DNA from 2 places in the Nocardiopsis sp. EMB25 genome. Region 1 is predicted to be linked to the other one. Evidence: predicted binding sites of a transcription regulator. Region 1 holds the regulator's gene; the other holds the start of a gene.

The links. The regulator HspR, encoded in region 1, represses chaperone genes until heat shock. The targets are predictions, from matches to a motif close to ANTTGAGTCNNNNNGACTCAANT.
Region 2: the regulator HspR is predicted to act here: its motif matches at 7,388-7,410, upstream of lon (endopeptidase La).

Annotation. Positions count from the first base shown of each region.
Region 1 covers NZ_JAMTDN010000001.1:4,668,684-4,677,869, reverse strand. Annotated here, with positions in the region: gene KIK06_RS20480 (DNA-processing protein DprA) at 1-711, shown strand, start outside; gene KIK06_RS20475 (phosphoribosyltransferase) at 890-1,498, shown strand; gene clpB (ATP-dependent chaperone ClpB) at 1,755-4,367, opposite strand; gene KIK06_RS20465 (heat shock protein transcriptional repressor HspR) at 4,454-4,951, opposite strand; gene dnaJ (molecular chaperone DnaJ) at 4,948-6,114, opposite strand; gene grpE (nucleotide exchange factor GrpE) at 6,309-7,025, opposite strand; gene dnaK (molecular chaperone DnaK) at 7,069-8,916, opposite strand.
Region 2 covers NZ_JAMTDN010000001.1:2,425,498-2,434,683, reverse strand. Annotated here, with positions in the region: gene KIK06_RS10465 (glycoside hydrolase family 3 protein) at 1-1,627, shown strand, start outside; partial or broken gene KIK06_RS10460 (GH1 family beta-glucosidase) at 1,834-3,239, shown strand; gene KIK06_RS10455 (DUF4190 domain-containing protein) at 3,565-5,094, opposite strand; gene KIK06_RS10450 (MerR family transcriptional regulator) at 5,740-6,549, opposite strand; gene KIK06_RS10445 (GyrI-like domain-containing protein) at 6,546-7,037, opposite strand; gene lon (endopeptidase La) at 7,421-9,186, shown strand, end outside.

The DNA.
Region 1 (9,186 bases):
TGCGTGGACGACGGTGTCGGTGTCCACGCCTTCTGGGAGGAGAGCTATCCGGCTCAGCTGAGGGATATCCACGAGATGCCCGCCCTGGTCTTCACGAGGGGAACCGTTCTTCCCGACGAACGGCGGTCGATAGCCGTGGTCGGCTCTCGAAAGGCGTCCGAACGCGGTCTCGCGATCGCCAGGAGCATCGCTACCGAGCTCAGCAGGCAGGGCATCACCGTGGTAAGCGGTTTGGCCGCAGGTGTCGACACGGCTGCGCATACCGCGGCGCTTCGGGCAGGAGGCCGTACGGTCGCGGTCATCGGCACAGGGATCAATCGGCACTATCCGAGTCAGAACAGACAGCTTCAGGAGGACATCGCGTCCGAAGGGCTCGTCCTCAGTCAGTTCCTGCCCGACTCGGCACCGACCCGGCAGAGTTTTCCGATGCGCAACGCGGTGATGAGCGGCTACGCGGCCGCCACCATCGTGGTGGAGGCCGGGGAACGCAGTGGGGCACGGATCCAGGCGAGGATGGCCCTCAAGCACGGGAGGCCGGTCATCCTGCCGCGCGACCTCCTGTCGAACGCGTGGGTTCGTGACTACGCGCGAAGGCCCGGAGTCCATGTGGTCGGTGGGATCGATGAACTCATGGAAGCCGTCCACGCGATCCTCGCTGCGGCCGAAGTGACTCCCGAGGAACTCGTCAAGGACACAGAGCTTGTCTGGTGAGCTCAGACGACATCCGGTCCGCGCTCATGTCGAAGTTCAACTCGCCTACCTCCACGCTGCCCCAGCACGCGGGAAGGGTGTGTGCTCGACGTGTTTCGGAGCCTGTTCACCCGGCTTCAAGCACTGTCTTCCCTGCCAGAAGGTCAGAGCCGGAGGGGGATCCACGTTAGCCGACCTGGTGGTTCCCATCACCTACAGGAACGGATCGACCGGCCAACACAGCCAGGCGCTGAGGATGTACAAGCAGTCTCCGGAGAGTCGACCGGCCAGGACGAACCTCGCCGCGCTGTTCGCCGACTTCTGCCTGAACCACATCGTCTGTGTGAGGGCCGCCGCCGAAGTGGACCGGTTCACGCACGTGGCCTTCGTGCCCAGTACGAAGAATTCGAGGCAGACGACTCATCCCCTCGAGGAGACCCTCGCTTCGACCGTCCGCAGCCTTCGGCGGATACCACTCGCCGTCAACCCGGATGTGCCCTCCGACTCCAGGGACTTCAACGAAGACTGGTTCTGCCTCGATGGGATCCCCGATCCGAGCTCGCCGACCGACGTCCTCCTCATAGATGACACCTGGGTCACCGGTGCGCGTGCCCAGTCCGCCGCTTACCGGCTCAAGCGGGCCGGAGCGCGCAGAGTCGTCACCGTCGTGCTCGCCCGTCAGATCCAACCCACGTTCCAGCATGCCAAGCCCTTGCTCGAACGGATCACCTCGGTCCCCTACGACCCTGATACGTGTGCCTTCCATGCTCGCGCCGAGACGGACCTGCCGGAGACCGGGGCGGGCTGAGACCGACGAGCGTCTCGCAACGGTGACGAGTCCGTCGCAGGGTCTCTCACCTTCCCGGTCATGGCGACGGGCGTGTCCGACGGGCCGAGCGCGACCGGTTCATCGGCCACGCCTGGACCACGATGACGATCGGCCTGGTGATCAGCCTGGTGTTCCTGGTCATCTACTTCCTCGCCTTCGCCGGCGGTTGACCCACGGCGCGGGGCCGTCCTCCCCCTCCCGGGAGGACGGCCCCGCGTGCTCCGCGCGGCCCCGGTCAGACCGCGGGCTCCTCCGCCCGCTCCGGGGTCACGAGTAGCTTGTCCGTGGCGTCGTCGACGTCCACCGCGACCGTGTCCCCCTCGGCCAGCTCGCCCGACAGCAGCTCCCGAGCCAGCGGGTCGCCGATCGAGGACTGCACCAGGCGGCGCAGCGGGCGAGCACCGTAGTTCGGGTCGTAGCCGGTCAGCGCGAGCCATTCGCGGGCCCTGGGCGTCACGTCCAGCTCCAGGCGCCGGTCGGCCAACCGCTTCCGCAGCTTGTCCACCTGGAGGTCGACGATCCTCGCCAGGTCCTCCGTGGACAGAGCGTCGAACATGATCACGTCGTCCAGCCGGTTGAGGAACTCCGGCTTGAAGGTCGACCGCACCACGTTCATCACGCGTTCCCGCCGCTGCTCCTCGTCCAGCGACTGGTCGACCAGGAACTGCGACCCCAGGTTGGAGGTGAGGATGAGGATGGTGTTGCGGAAGTCGACGTGGCGGCCCTGGCCGTCGGTCAGACGACCGTCGTCCAGCACCTGGAGCAGCGTGTCGAACACCTCCAGGTGCGCCTTCTCCACCTCGTCCAGCAGCACCACGGTGTACGGTCGGCGCCGCACCGCCTCGGTGAGCTGGCCGCCCTCCTCGTACCCGACGTAGCCGGGGGGTGCCCCGACCAGGCGCGACACGGAGTGCTTCTCCGAGTACTCACTCATGTCGACGCGCACGATCGCGCGCTCGTCGTCGAACAGGAACTCCGCCAGCGCCTTGGCCAGCTCGGTCTTGCCGACACCGGTCGGTCCCAGGAACAGGAACGAACCCGTGGGCCGGTCCGGGTCGGAGATCCCGGCCCGGGCACGCCGCACCGCGTCCGACACCGCGGTCACGGCGTCCTTCTGGCCGATCAGCCGTGCCCCGAGCTCCTCCTCCATGCGCAGCAGCTTGGAGGTCTCCCCCTCCATGAGCCGCCCCACCGGGATGCCGGTCCACGAGGAGACGACGTCCGCGACCTCGTCGGCGCCGACCTCGTCCTTGACCATCGTGTCGCCGCCGGAGCTGGCCGCCTCCTCCTCGGCGTTGGAGGCCTCCTCGATCTGCTTCTCCAGCTGCGGGATGTCCCCGTACATCAGCCGGGACGCCTGGGCGAAGTCGCCCTCGCGCTCGGCCAGCTCGGCGCGGGTGCGCAGGTCGTCCAGTTGCCCCTTCAGCTCACCGACCCGGTTGAGCCCCGCCTTCTCCTGCTCCCAGCGGGCGACGAGCGCGTTGAGCTGCTCCTGCCGGTCGGCCAGGTCGGCGCGCAGCCGGTCCAGGCGCTGGATGCTGGCCTGGTCCGACTCCTTGGAGAGCGCCATCTCCTCCATCTTCAGCCGGTCGACGGTGCGCTGGAGCTCGTCGATCTCCACCGGGCTGGAGTCGATCTCCATCCGCAGCCGGGAGGCCGCCTCGTCGATGAGGTCGATCGCCTTGTCCGGCAGGAAGCGCGCGGTGATGTACCGGTCGGACAGGGTCGCGGCGGCCACCAGGGCGGCGTCGGCGATCTGCACCTTGTGGTGCGCCTCGTAGCGGCCCTTGAGCCCGCGCAGGATCGCGATGGTGTCGGCGGCCGACGGCTCACCCACCATGACCTGCTGGAACCGCCGTTCCAGGGCGGGGTCCCTCTCGATCTTCTCCCGGTACTCGTCCAACGTCGTGGCGCCGACCATGCGCAGCTCTCCGCGCGCCAGCATGGGCTTGAGCATGTTGCCCGCGTCCATGGCGCCCTCGGCCGCACCGGCGCCGACCATGGTGTGCAGCTCGTCGATGAACGTGATGATCTGGCCCTCGGACTCCTTGATCTCCGAGAGCACCGCCTTGAGCCGCTCCTCGAACTCGCCGCGGTACTTGGCGCCCGCCACCATCGCGGACAGGTCCAGGCTCACCAGCCGCTTGCCCACGAGCGACTGGGGCACGTCACCGGCCACGATCCGTTGGGCCAGCCCCTCCACGACGGCGGTCTTGCCGACACCCGGCTCACCGATGAGCACCGGGTTGTTCTTGGTCCGGCGGCTGAGTACCTGGATGACCCGCCGGATCTCGCCGTCGCGGCCGATCACCGGGTCCACCTTGCCCTCGCGGGCCCGCTCGGTCAGGTCGACACCGAACTTCTCCAGTGCCTGGTAGGTGTCCTCGGGGTTCTCCGACGTGACCTTCGCCGACCCGCGCACCCGCTCGAACGCCTCCAGGAGCGCCTCCGGGGTGGCGCCGACCTCGCCCAGCAGCCGCTTGGCCTCACCGCCGTCCGTCGCCAGCCCCACGAGGAGGTGCTCGGTGGAGACGTACTCGTCCTCCAACTGCTGGGCGCGCTTGGCCGCCGTGTTGATGGACACGATCAGCTGGCGCGAGGAGTTCGGTGAGCTGACCGTCGACCCGGCCGCCTTCGGCAGGGCGTTGATCGCCGCCTCGACCCGGTCCTTGAGCGTGTCGGGGTTGGCCCCCACCTCCTTGAGCAGCGGGCGGGTCACCCCCTCCGCCTGGTCCAGCAGCGCGGCCAGAAGGTGGAGCGGGTCCACCTCCGGACTACCGTCCGCGGTCGCGCGCCGGACGGCCACCGACAGGGCCTCCTGGCTCTTCTTTGTGAGCTTGTAGTTCATCTCCGGTGACTCCTTTCACCAATTCTGTCACCCTGGGTGACATTCCATGGCCGACCGTGCCCCCGTGCAGTCGTACCGGAGCCCCGTCAGTCCCGTTCGTCGTCGCGGCCCGCTCCCGGGCCGCCCTGCCCGGAACCGGTGTTCCGGGTGTTGTCGTCCTCCGGCCGCTCGGCCGTGTTGAAGATCGTCACGCGCGTGCGGCGCACCAGCTCCCCGCGCGCGCCCCCGCCCTCCGCGGGGGTGGGGCGGCCGCGCCGGGCCACTGCCCTCCGCGCCGCCTCCAGCTCGTTGGCCAGGTGGAACACCTGCTCCCGCAGCTGCTCCACCTCGTGCTCCAACTCCAGGATCCGCTTGATCCCGGCGAGGTTGATGCCCTCCTCCTGCGACAGACGCTGCACCTCGCGCAGCAGCTGCACGTCGCGCATGGAGTAGCGACGCCCCCGGCCGGAGGCCCGGCCCGGCGACACGATCCCCAGCCGGTCGTACTGCCGCAGGGTCTGCGGATGCATTCCGGCCAGCTCCGCCGCCACCGAGATCACATAGACCGGAGCGTCAGCGCCGAAGGAGTCGTTCACGTCGTTCACGCACCCTTCGCCCGCGCCTCGAGTCCCTCGCGCGGGTCGTGGTCGGTCGTCGCGGCCCGGAACTTCTCCAGCGCCTCGCGGGCGTCGCCGCTGACGTTCGTCGGAACGGTGACCTCGATCGTCACGAGCATGTCGCCCGTGGTGCCGTCCTTGCGCTTGGCCCCCTTGCCGCGGACCCGCAGCGTGCGCCCGTTCGGGGTGCCCGGCGGGACCTTCACGGTCACCGGGAAGCCGCCCAACGTCGGGACGCGCACGTCCGCGCCGAGTACGGCCTCGGGGAAGGTCACCGGCACGGTGATGGTGATGTTGTCGCCGCTCCGACCGAACACCGCGTGCTCCTTCACGTGGACGACGACGTACAGGTCGCCCGCCGGGCCGCCGTGCTCGCCCGGGGCGCCCTTGCCCTTGATGCGGATCCGCTGGCCGTCGGTCACGCCGCCGGGGATCCGGGTCTGGATGGTGCGGGTGCTCCTGCCGCGCCCGCTGCCGTGGCAGTCGGTGCAGGGATCGTCCACGACCAGGCCGCGGCCCTTGCACTCACCGCACGGCTCGGACAGCGAGAAGCCGCCCAGGTTGGTGTTCTCGTGCCCGGTGCCGGAGCACTTCGGGCACATCCGGGGGGCCGTGCCCGCCTTGGCGCCGGTGCCCTTGCAGGTGGGACACGGGGTGTCGCTGGCCAGGCGGAAGGAGCGCGTGACCCCGTCGGCCGCCTCGCGAAAACTCAGCGTGGTCTCGGTCTCGATGTCGGAGCCGCGCCTGCTGCGGGCGGCCCCGGCGCCCCGGCCCCGGCCCCCGAACAGGCCCCCGAACAGGTCACTCAGCCGTTCGCCGCCGGACGCTCCACCGCCCCCGGGGCCCTGGCCGAACAGGTCTCCCATGTCGAACCCGCCGGGGCCGGTGCCCCCGCCGCCGGGTCGGTAGGACCCGCCGAACAGCGAGCGCGCCTCGTCGTACTCCTTGCGGCGCTTGTCGTCCGACAGGACGTTGTAGGCCTCGGAGATCTCCTTGAAGCGCCCCTCGGCCTTGGGGTCGTCGGTGTTCGCGTCAGGGTGGTTCTCCCGGGCGAGCTTGCGGTAGGACTGCTTGATCTCGTCCTTCGAGGCGGTCTTTGAGACTCCGAGGACCTTGTAGTAGTCCTTCTCCAGGTAGTCCTTGGTGCTCATCGACTGGTGCCTTCTCCCGCTGGTGCCGGTTGCGTCCGATGCTTACACGTGCCCCGGTTCCGCGCGGAACCGGGGCCGGGGCGCGGTTCGCGGACACGTGCTCGAACCACGTCCGCGGAACACGCCCCGGCCTCTCCGGTCGTACCCACCGCCGGGGCGGCGGGCACGACCGGAGTCGACCACGGGCGAACCCGTTACTTGCCGTCCGTCTCCTCGCCCCCGCCGGAGGAGGCGTCGGCCTCGTCCCCGGCGGAACCGGTGTCCTCGTCGGACCCGGCGGCCTCGGCGCCCTCGACGGGGTCGCCGACGACCACGCGGGCCGGGCGGAGGATCCTCTCACCGATGCGGTACCCCGGTTGGAACACCTCGATCACCGTCTGGACGGAGACGTTCGGTGCCGGGACCAGGGTGAGCGCCTCGTGCAGGTTCGGGTCGAACTCGTCGCCCGACTCGGCGTACCGCTCCAGGCCCAGCTTGGCCGCCACGGCCTCCAGGGACTCACCGACCGCCTTGAACCCCCCGGTGAGCTCGTCGTGCTCGCGGGCACGGCCGACGTCGTCCAGGATCGGCAGGAGTTCGCCGACGACCTGGGCGGTGGCGACCTCGCGGACGGCCACGCGGTCGCGCTCGACGCGCTTGCGGTAGTTGGCGTACTCCGCCTGCACCCGCTTGATGTCGTTGGTGAGCTCGACGACCCGCTCGTCCGCGTTGATCGCCTCGGTCACCACGGTCTCCGGGGTGTCCGGGACCTCGATGGTCTCCTCGGCACCGGCGTCCGCCTCGTCGGCCTCCGCGGCCTTGGGGTCGCGGACCTCGCCCGTCTCCGGGTCGATCCGGCGGTTGTCTCGGATCACCGGTCCCTGGTGCTCCTCACCCTCGCCGGAGCCGCTGGTCTTGTCCGACTGCGCCATCTGGGACGCGCCCTCCTTCCTCGACTCGTCACTCGGTCCCGGATCAGGACTGGGTGCCCTTGCCGTTGTCCTCGTCGACGATCTCGGCGTCCACGACGTCGGCGTCGTCGGCGGTGTCCGAGGCGGTCTGCTCGGCGCCGGCGGCGGCGCCCTCCTGGCCCTGGCTGTAGATGGCGGAGCCGATCTTCTGGCTGGCCAGCGCGACCTTCTCGCTCGCGGTGCGGATCGCCTCGACGTCCGTGCCCTCCAGGGCGGTCTTCAGCTCGGCGACGGCCGACTCGGTCTCGGAGCGCACGTCCGCCGGGATCTTGTCCTCGTTGTCCTTGATGACCTTCTCGGTCTGGTAGACGAGGGACTCGGCGTTGTTGCGGACCTCGGCCTCCTCGCGGCGCTTGCGGTCCTCCTCGGCGTACTGCTCGGCCTCGCGGACCATCTTGTCGATGTCGTCCTTGGACATGGCCGAACCGCCGGAGATGGTGACCGACTGCTCCTTGCCGGTGCCCAGGTCCTTCGCGGTGACGCTGACGATGCCGTTGGCGTCGATGTCGAAGGCGACCTCGATCTGCGGGACGCCGCGCGGCGCCGGGGGCAGACCGGTCAGGTCGAAGACGCCCAGCTTCTTGTTGTACTGGGCGATGTCGCGCTCGCCCTGGTAGACCTGGATCTGCACGGACGGCTGGTTGTCGTCGGCCGTCGTGAAGATCTCCGAGCGCTTGGTCGGGATGGTCGTGTTGCGCTCGATGAGCTTGGTGAACACGCCGCCCTTGGTCTCGATGCCCAGCGACAGCGGGGTGACGTCCAGCAGCAGGACGTCCTTGACCTCACCCTTGAGCACGCCGGCCTGGAGCGCGGCGCCGACCGCCACGACCTCGTCCGGGTTGACGCCCTTGTTGGGCTCCTTGCCGCCGGTCATCTCCTTGACCAGCTCCGCGATGGCGGGCATACGGGTGGAGCCGCCGACCAGGACCACGTGGTCGATGCCGCTGAGCTGGATCCCGGCGTCCTTCATGACCTGCTGGAACGGCGTCTTGGTCCGCTCGACCAGGTCGGCGGTCAGGCGCTGGAACTCGGCGCGGGTGAGCTTCTCGTCCAGGTGCAGCGGGCCCTCGGCCGAGGCCGTGATGTAGGGCAGGTTGATGACCGACTCGCTGGAGCTGGAGAGCTCGATCTTGGCCTTCTCCGCGGCCTCGCGCAGGCGCTGGAGGGCCATCTTGTCCTTGGACAGGTCCACGCCGTTGGCGTTCTTGAACCGCTCGACCAGCCAGTCGACGATCGCCTGGTCCCAGTCGTCACCGCCGAGGTGGTTGTCGCCGTTGGTCGCCTTGACCTCCACGACGCCGTCGCCGACCTCCAGGAGGGAGACGTCGAAGGTGCCGCCACCGAGGTCGTAGACGAGGATCGTGGCCTCGTCCTCCTTCTCCAGGTGGTAGGCGAGCGCGGCCGAGGTCGGCTCGTTGATGATGCGCAGGACGTTCAGACCCGCGATCGTGCCGGCCTCCTTGGTGGCCTGGCGCTGGGCGTCACTGAAGTAGGCGGGCACGGTGATGACCGCGTCGGTGACGTCCTCGCCGAGGTAGGCCTCGGCGTCGCGCTTGAGCTTCTGGAGGATGAAGGCGCTGATCTGCTGCGGGTTGAAGGTCTTGTCGTCGATCTTCACCGACCAGTCGGTGCCGATGTGGCGCTTGACCGAGCGGATGGTGCGGTCGACGTTGGTGACCGCCTGGCGCTTGGCCACCTCACCGACGAGCACCTCACCGTTCTTGGCGAAGGCGACGACGGAGGGAGTGGTGCGGGAGCCCTCGGCGTTGGCGATGACCGTGGGTTCGCCGCCCTCCAGGACCGCGACGCACGAGTTCGTCGTACCGAGGTCGATTCCGACCGCACGAGCCATGGTTGCTACCTCCGTCAAGGTTGAGTCGTTCAGGCGTAAGTTTGCTTCGTCGAGTGATCGCTGTCAAATCAGTTGAGTCAACCCGACTCAAGTTAGTTCCTACGCAGAGACAACGGCCGGCCCAGGCGTGGTGTTCCCGTTGGGGGCGACTTCAGGGGGGAAATGGCGCAAACCCGGGGCAACTCGGGGAGAACCTTGACTCCGGGCCAGGGGAACCCCTGGGGCGAGGTCGGTGGTGGGGCGGAGGAGGGCGGCGGGAGGTCGGACAGG
Region 2 (9,186 bases), 2.2 Mb from region 1:
ATCGCCGTTCGGCTTCACCCCGACCACCGAACTGCTCCTCGAGCGCCACGTCGGGGCGCTCACGTTGATGAACATCCCTGGAGTGGAGGAGCTGGCGCGTTGGGGCGAGGCGATCCGGGCCACCGCGGCGCGAACACGGCTGGGCATCCCGGTCGCGGTCGGATCGGACCCCACGCACGGCCGCGGTCGCAACGGCCAGGTCAGTCAGAGCGGCGCGGGCTTCAGCACGGTGACCGAACCCGTCGGACTCGCCGCCACCTGGGACGCGGGGCTGGTCGAGGAGGTCGCCCGGATGATGGCGGGCGAGCTGCGCGCGGCCGGGATCCACCTCGCGCTGCATCCCATGGCCGACCTGGCCACCGAACCACGGTGGGCGCGGGTCGCGGGGACCTTCGGAGAGGATCCCGGGCACGCGGCCGCGATGACGCGGGCCTTCGTCCGCGGCCTTCAGAGCGGCGGCGCGCACGAGAGGGTGCTGGCGACCGCCAAGCACTTCCCCGGCGGCGGCCCGCAGCGGGGCGGTGCCGACGCCCACTTCGAGCACGGAGCGCACACGGTGTATCCCGGGGGCCGCTTCGACGAGCACCTCGTACCGTTCGCCGCCGCGATCGACGAGGGCGTCGCGATGATGATGCCCGCCTACGCCGCGCCGCTGGGCCTCGACCACGACGAGGTGGGATTCGCCTTCCAGCGGGGGATCGTCACCGACCTGCTGCGCGGTCGGCTCGGCTTCGACGGGGTGGTGGTGACGGACTTCAACGTCGTGACGGGCATGCGTCTGCCGCGCCTGGGGATCGAACTGCCGGTGCGCGCCTGGGGGCTCCTCCACCTCCCGCCGGTCGAACGCGTCGCGCGCCTGTTCGACGCCGGTGTCGACCAGCTCGGTGGAGAGGACGACCCGACACTCGTCCTGGAGGCCGTCGACCGCGGCCTCGTCACCGAGGAGCGCCTCGACGCCTCCGTCCGGCGAGTGCTGCGGGACAAGGAGCGGCTCGGCCTGCTGGACGACCCGTCAGCCGGGGCGGTCGGCCCCGTCACCGTCCGCGAGCGCGTCGCGACCGCGCGGCACACGGCGCTCGCCCGCCGGGCGCAGGCGGCGTCCGTCGTCGCCCTGACGGGCCGTCCGGTCCGTCTCGGCCGGGGCGTGCGCGTCTACGCGGAGGGCGTCGACCCAGGTGTCCTCGCCGGGTACGCCGAACCGGTGGACACCGTGGACGACGCCGATCTCGCGATTCTGCGGCTGGCCGCGCCCTTCGACCACCACCCGGACGGAAGCCTCGAAGCCGCCTTCCACTCCGGGAGCCTGGAGTTTCCGGAGGAGACCGTCCGGCACGTGGAGCGCATCGCCGCCTCGGTCCCCGTGGTCGTCGACGTGTTCCTGGAACGGGCGGCCGTGCTGACCCCGATCGCCGCCATCCCGGACGTGACACTCCTGGGCACCTTCGGTGTGGACGACGACGTCCTCCTCGACGCCGTGAGCGGTCGGGCGGCCGTGAGCGGACGGCTTCCGTTCGACCTGCCCCGCTCCGACGCGGCCGTCGCCGAGGCCCGGGAGGACACGCCCTTCGACACCGCCGACCCGCTCTTCCGGTTCGGGCACGGCCTGCGCTGGTCCGCCAGGACCTGAGCTCCACGGCCGGACACCGCTCACCTCGGGTCGGCGCGCCCCCCGAACCCGGCTCGGTGACGGCGGTCCGGAAGCGGGTTCGCCGCCGGAACGGAAGCGGCGCATCCGGCGGCGCGGCCTCGGCCCGGGGCGTCGACAGCGTCGGCGCCGCGGGGCTGGAAGCGTCCCCGTAGTATGGGAGCGCTCCCAACACTGAAGGGTCCCCCATGACCGACCCCGTCCTGCCCCCGGAACTGCTCTTCGGCACCGCCACCGCCGCCTACCAGGTCGAGGGCGCCGCCCACGAGGGCGCGCGCGGCCCCTCCATCTGGGACACCTACTGCCGCACCCCCGGACGCGTCACCCGGGGCGAGACCGGTGACGTGGCCTGCGACCACTACCACCGCTACCGCGAGGACGTCGCGCTCATGGCCGACCTGGGCGTGGACCTGTACCGCTTCTCCGTGGCCTGGCCGCGGATCCAGCCCACCGGCAGGGGCGCCCCAACCCGGAGGGGCTGGCCTTCTACGACCGCCTCGTGGACACCCTCCTGGAGACCGGAACCGAACCCGTCATCACCCTCTACCACTGGGACCTGCCCCAGGCGCTGGAGGACGAGGGCGGCTGGCGGGCCCGGGACACCGCCCACCGCTTCGCCGAGTACGCCCGCGTCGTCGCCGACCGCCTGGGCGACCGCGTGCATCGCTGGATCACCCTCAACGAGCCCTTCTGCTCGGCGTTCCTCGGCCACGCCGTCGGCCGCCACGCCCCCGGGACACGGGAGGGCACGCCCGCCCTGGCCGCGGCCCACCACCTCCTGCTCGCCCACGGCCTGGCCGTCAGGGAGTTGCGCGCGGCCGCGCCCGGCCAGGTGGGAATCACCCTCAACCCCGACCACCTACTGCCCGCCACCGGCTCCGAAGCCGACCGGGCGGCGGTGGAGCGGGCCCGCACCCTGCACAACCGGGTCTGGCTCGATCCGATCCTCACCGGCGCCTACCCCGACAACGAGGAGGAGACCTGGGGTCCGTTGGCCGACGGCTCCTACCGTGCCGAGGGCGACCTGGACGTCATCGGCCGGCCCCTGGACTTCCTGGGGATCAACTACTACCGGCCCATCAAGCTGCGCGACGCCCCACGCAACGAGGCCGACCCCGCGCGGCGCACCGCGGCGGACATCGGCGTCGAGCAGGTCCCCTTCGAGGACGTGCGGCACACCACCATGGGCTGGCCGGTGCTCCCCGACACCCTCACCGACCTGCTCGTCGACCTCGACCGACGCTACCCGGGCCTGCCGCCCGTCCTCATCACGGAGAACGGCTCCGCCGAGGACGACCGGCCCGACGGGAGCGGCCGGGTCCGCGACCGCGAGCGCGTCGACTACCTGCGCGCGCACCTGGCCGCCCTGTCCCGCGCCCTCGACGCGGGCGTGGACGTACGCGGGTACTTCGTGTGGTCGCTGCTGGACAACTTCGAGTGGGCCCACGGCTACGACCGGCGCTTCGGGCTGGTCCGCGTCGACTACGAGACGTTGGAACGCCATCCCAAGGACAGCTACCGCTGGTACCGCGACTTCCTGGCCGCGCACCGCGCCCGCCGGACCTTCCAACCCACCACGGCCCGGGAGGAATGACCTCCCGGCCTCCGGGACCGTCCCCGTACCCGGAGCGGGGCCCGGTACCGGAGAGGGCTCCCCTACCGGAGCCCCCGCCTCCCGAGAGCGCGTCCGGACTCGTGAGCGGTTCCCGTCGTGTGCGGACCGGACACCCCCGCCAAGGACGACACGCAGCTCTTCGCCTTCGGGGGGGCGTACTCGACGCGCACCGGGACGGTGCCTGAATCCGGGAGCGGTGTCGTCGGGCGCCTGGCCGGTCATCCGTGCGAGCCTCGGGGGGACCGTCGTCGTTTCCCGCTCACCACCGCCCGCTTCCGCCACCACGGAGCCGTCGGCCGCATGGTCATGAGGTGAGGGACGTGGTCCACGACTCTCCGTCGGCGGCCACGTAGCAGAAGGCGGTCTGGATTCCGTAGTTCCACGAGTCCCGGCTCGGCGCGATGTAGCCGACGAAGTACGTGTCCGGGGTGCGCGCGGGGTCCAGAGCGCGTTCGCTCATCGGATCGCACGTGGCCTCGATGTCGGCGTCGAAGGCGGCCCATCCGGGCCAATCGCTTCCGGAGGGGGAGTAGGAGCCGATCACCTGGGCGTTGTGCGGCTCGTCGCAGGAGGTGAGTTCGACCTCGTAGAACTCCGTGGTGGGAGGGTCGATGAAGCAGTCGCCGGTCTGCAGCGTGCACACCGTGGCGTACCCGGGCGAGGGCTCGCAGAGCTCGGTGGGGGAGGGGGCCCGGCCTTCACCGGTGGAGACTGAGGGGTCCACCCCCTGCGGATCGTAGGGGGCGAACGGGTCCGCGCCCTCCGAGGCGTAGGAGCCGGATTCCGCCTGCACGATGATGACGCCCGCGGCCGTCCATCCGATGCCCCACAAGCAGGCGGCCAGGAGCCCGATCAGGGAGAAGACGATACTGATCGCCTTGGCGGCCGAGAACCCGGTCACGGCGGCCGGCGCGAGGGGGGCCGACGCTCCGGCGACAGGTGGCGTGACCGGTGGTGTGACCGGCGTACCCGCCGCAGCCGGCTCGGTGACCGGTGGAGGGTACATGCCGGCGGTGGGATCCGCCTGTGCGGGGGGTCTGTACGGTGCGGTCGGTGAGACCGGGTCCGTGCCGGCGTTGGAAGGGCCGGTCCGTCCCATGGATCCGTCGGGAGCGGCGGTCGCCGCGTCGTTGGCGGACCCGGTGGGATCGGAGGGTCGGGGCGCGCCGTGGGCCGCGGGTGCGGAGTTCGCACTGGTCGAATTCGCGGGGCCCGCCACCGACCCCTGGGGGCTGGTGGCGGTCGGCACTCCTCCGGGACCGGTCGCGCCGCCGTCCGCCTGGCCGCCGCCCGGGGGCTGGGCCGAGGACGGCGCCCGGAGCACGCGGGTGAGGGCGATGAGGCCGAGGACGATGGCGACGGGGATGGGCAGGATGAGGAAGCCCAACAGTCCCAGGACGAGCGCCGCGATGGAGAAACCGCTGATCCTCCGCTCATGCATGTTGTTGTGCACCGTGTGGTGAACGTTGTGGTGCATGTTGCTGGTGCTGTCGCCTATGTGGATCGCGCCCTGATGGTTTCCGCCCACGCCCACGTTGTGGTGGCCCGACACGTTGACCGAGGAGGTCTGCGTGTTCATGGCGGCCAGGCTCCTGGCCAGATCCGGGTCCTCCCGCAGGGTCCGCCTGATCTGGTCGCGGAGTTCCTCGGCGGCGTCGGTGTCCTCCGGCGCCCGTCCGAGCTTCCTGACCGCGCTTTCGACCTCCGGCTCGGATTTTCCGCGCCTGAGGATGGCCGCCAGCAACCGTTGACCGTGCCGCACGGTGGCGCTCGCCGTCGCGTCCTCGGACGTGGACAGCACCGCCTGCCCGTAGGCGCTGACCGCGTCTTTCACATATGGGAAAACCTGGGAGGTGAGGGTTTCGATATCCGTCAAAGGTGCTCCCGTTCGGCTCCGGGGGAAAGCTTCGTGATGCCGTGAGGGTCGCTCTTCAAGAAGGGCTCACCACTATAACGACATGGTGTGCGGGAACAAGGCGGCGTTCGATGGCGGATTCCCGAAGGTCGAGGGCGCGGGCGGTTTTTGCGTCAGGGGAAGGTTCGAAACGTCTCCTGAACTCGAAGAACGCTTCTTCGAGGATTGGTTTCGCGTCCTTGTCCGGAAGCGGCCATGAAATTCCGCGTTCTCCCGTGCCCTCCCGGGTAAGCGGCTTCGCCGCGAACCTGTCGAAGCGTAAGTATTCGGAGGCGTGGGAGTGTGCGTGTGCTGGTCACACCGATACGGGGGGCGGGCGGCGTCCACAACCACCCGGTGAACGCCCTGAACACCGCTTCGAACGCCACCGTGCTCGTGTGCCGAGCCGATGTGGGAGCGCACTTGTGGCTCAGCGAAGCCCGGAGCCTGGTGTACCCGGCCCCGCGACCGCTCCGGCGGGTTCCGGCCCCTGGGCCGCCAGGCCCCTTCCACGCGGTGATTCTCGGCCGTGAGGAATGACGCGCCCCCAACACGGGGGATGCCCCCGGTGCGCGAACGATGTCCTCAGCCCCGGGGCCGGACGTAGCGTTGCGCGACCTGGCACCGGAACGGGTCCCCGTCGAGATAGATCTCGCGCGGCGATCCGGACGGGCGGCGCGTGTGGTGCGTCGCGGCATCGCGGACCGCGTCGAAGGCGCGCAGGATCGTGGGGAACTGGACCTCGCCGTACGGTACGTCGACGAACAGCTCGGCCCCGGCGGGTTCGACGCCGTCCGCGCTCGATCGGCCGGTGACGGGCACACGCACCTCGACGGGTCCGTCCGACTCCCAGCTCACCTCACCGTGGTAGACGATGACCAGGGGCCCCGACCGGTCGACCGCCGCACCGGCCCGCTGCGCGAGTTCGGCCGCGGCGCGCTCGACGTGCAGGGGCAGGTCCGCGGCGGTCGTGCGCACCGTGCGCGAGACGAACGGCTGCGCGGCGACGTCGCGACTCGACACCCGCGGCGCGTTCTCCGCGGAGGCCGACCGGTCCTCGAGGAGACCGTCCGCGAGGCCGTCGAGCAGCGCGACCGCGCGCTCGTGCGCACGGACCACGTCGGTCCGGTACGCGTCGAGGAGCTCGCGTCGCTCGTCGGCGGTGGCGTCCAGGACCGTGCCGATGCGCTCCAGCGGCATACCCACGCGGCGCAGCAGCGCGATCGTGCGGGCGCGCTCCGCCTGCGACGGGCGGTAGCGGCGGTACCCCGTGTACTCGTCGACGGCGTCGGGCATGAGCAGCCCGCGCCGCTCGTACAGGCGCAGCGCCTTGGGGGAGAGCCAGGTGAGGCGGCTGAACTCCCCGATCGACAGCCTCGCGTCGGTCTCTCTCATGTGAGCAAGTATGCGACCTCGACGGCCCACTTGCTCCGATCCGGCTCGGTCTGCGGGTCCGTGAGGAACTGCTCGGTACGCGCGTGCCAGTGGATGCTGTCGGCCCGTTCGTCGATCGCCAGTTCCAGACCCTGCACCTGCGCCCACTCCCACATGTCCCGGTGGGTCCGCGCGAGCGCGTCCGGGCCGCCCTCCGGGCGCGCGACCAGGTAGCGGCCGGCCGGGATCACGCCGGTGTCGAACCCTGCGCCGATCTCCACGCGCGCCGGTACGGGAACGCAGACCGTGACGTCCATCGGGTCGGCGGCCGTCTTCAGACGGTGGTACTGGTAGATCGGCCCGCCCCGCGCGGTCCCGCCCGCCGCGGCCAGGGCGCCGTAGATCCGCGGGACGTGGGCGTTCACCAGGTCCCAGCGTGCGAGTTCGGCCGTCATCGAAACGCCGACCCAGGGGCGCTCGGCCCGCTGCTCGACCGTGAATGCGGTCATCGTCTTCCTCGTGGTCGCCACCCGTGTCTCGGATGGGCCACGCCCAGCAGACACCTTCCCCCAGGGGCAAGGTCAACCCGGGCCTCCGGATGCCCGGAGACGGCCTTCCCGCACGTCACGCCCGGCGCGGGGCGTAGCGGTCCAGGAGCTCCGGGGAGCCGACTCGTTCCCGCATGGCCTGTTCGAGGTCCCGCCTGAGCCTCTCGCGAACGGACACGGCCCCGATGCCAGGGACGGGTGACACCCGCCTCAACTGGTTGATCGGCGGATCCGGACCGCCCGCGCCGACGGCCGTGCGGGGTGATCGCTGAGGGCGAACACGTGTATGGGAAGATAATCGGACTCCTTTTTATTGAGTCTGTTTAACTCAACTAGGAGGATTCATGAGTGAGACTCCCGCCAGCGTGACCTTCCCGGTGCTCCCCCTCGACGACGACGTCGTCCTGCCGGGCATGGTCGTCCCTGTCGACATGACCGAACCCGAGGTGCGCGCGGCCGTCGACGCCGCGCAGGCCGTCGCGCGGTCGGGCGGTCACCGTGACTCCGCGAAGGGGCCCGAGGTCCTGATCGTGCCGCGCGTGGACGGCTCCTACGCCGCCGTGGGCACCGTCGGCATCGTCGAACAGGTCGGACGCACCCCCGAGGGAACCCCCGCCGCCGTGCTCCGCGGCACGGCCCGGGCCCGCGTCGGCAGCGGAACCACCGGCCCCGGCGCGGCACTGTGGGTGCTGGCCACCGTGCACACCGAGCCGCAGGGTGAGTACCCGGGCAAGGTGCTGGAGGCGGCCCGCGAGTACAAGTCGCTGCTCACCACCTACCTGCACAAGCGCGGAGCCTGGCAGGTCCTGGACGGCGTGCAGCAGATCACCGACCCCAGCCGGCTCGCGGACCGGGGCGGCTACTCGCCGTTCCTGACCGCCGAGCGCAAGCTCGAACTGCTGGAGACCTACGACGTCCTCGACCGCCTGCACCTGCTCACCGAGTGGACCCGTGAGTACCTCGCGGAGCTGGACGTCACCGAGAGCATCGACCGCGACGTGCAGGAGGGCGTCGACAAGCAGCAGCGCGAGTTCCTGCTGCGGCGGCAGCTGGAGGCCATCCGCAAGGAGCTCAACGAGCTCGACGGCCGCCCCGGCAGCGAGGAGGACGACTACCGGGCGCGGGTGGAGGAGGCCGACCTGCCCGAGCACGTCCGCAAGGCCGCACTCGACGAGGTCGACAAGCTGGAGCGGGCCGGCGACTCCTCACCGGAGTCGGGCTGGATCCGCACCTGGCTGGACACCGTCCTGGACATGCCGTGGAACGAGCGCACCGAGGACGCCTATGACATCGCCGGCGCCCGCGAGGTCCTGGACGCCGACCACACCGGCCTGACGGACGTCAAGGACCGGATCACCGAGTACCTGGCCGTGCGCAAGCGCCGCGCGGACCGGGGACTGGGCGTCATCGGCGGGCGCCGCAGCGGGGCCGTGCTCGCCCTGGTCGGGCCTCCGGGGGTCGGAAAGACCTCGTTGGGCGAGTCGGTCGCGCGCGCCATGGGCCGCCGGTTCACCCGGGTGGCTCTCGGCGGCGTGCGGGACGAGGCCGAGATCCGCGGCCACCGCCGCACCTACGTGGGCGCCTTGCCGGGCCGGATCGTCCGGGCGATCAAGGAGTCCGGGTCGATGAACCCGGTGGTGCTCCTGGACGAGATCGACAAGGTCGGCTCCGACTTCCGCGGCGACCCCACGGCGGCGCTGCTGGAGGTGCTGGACCCGGCGCAGAACCACACGTTCCGCGACCACTACCTGGAGGTCGACCTTGACCTCTCGGACGTGGTGTTCCTGGCCACCGCCAACGCCCTGGACACGATCCCCGGCCCGCTGCTGGACCGGATGGAGCTGGTGGAGCTGGACGGCTACACCGAGGACGAGAAGGTCGCGATCGCCCGCGACCACCTGCTGCGCAGGCAGGTCGAACGCGCCGGGCTGGTCTCGGACGATGGCGAACCCGAGGTGGAGGTCACCGAGGACGCGCTGCGGTCGCTGGCCGCTGAGTACACCCGCGAGGCCGGTGTGCGCGGCCTGGAGCGGACCATCGCCCGCATCCTGCGCAAGGTGGCCTCGGCCGCGGCCCTCGGGGAGCGGGAGGTGCCGGTCCGGGTGGACAC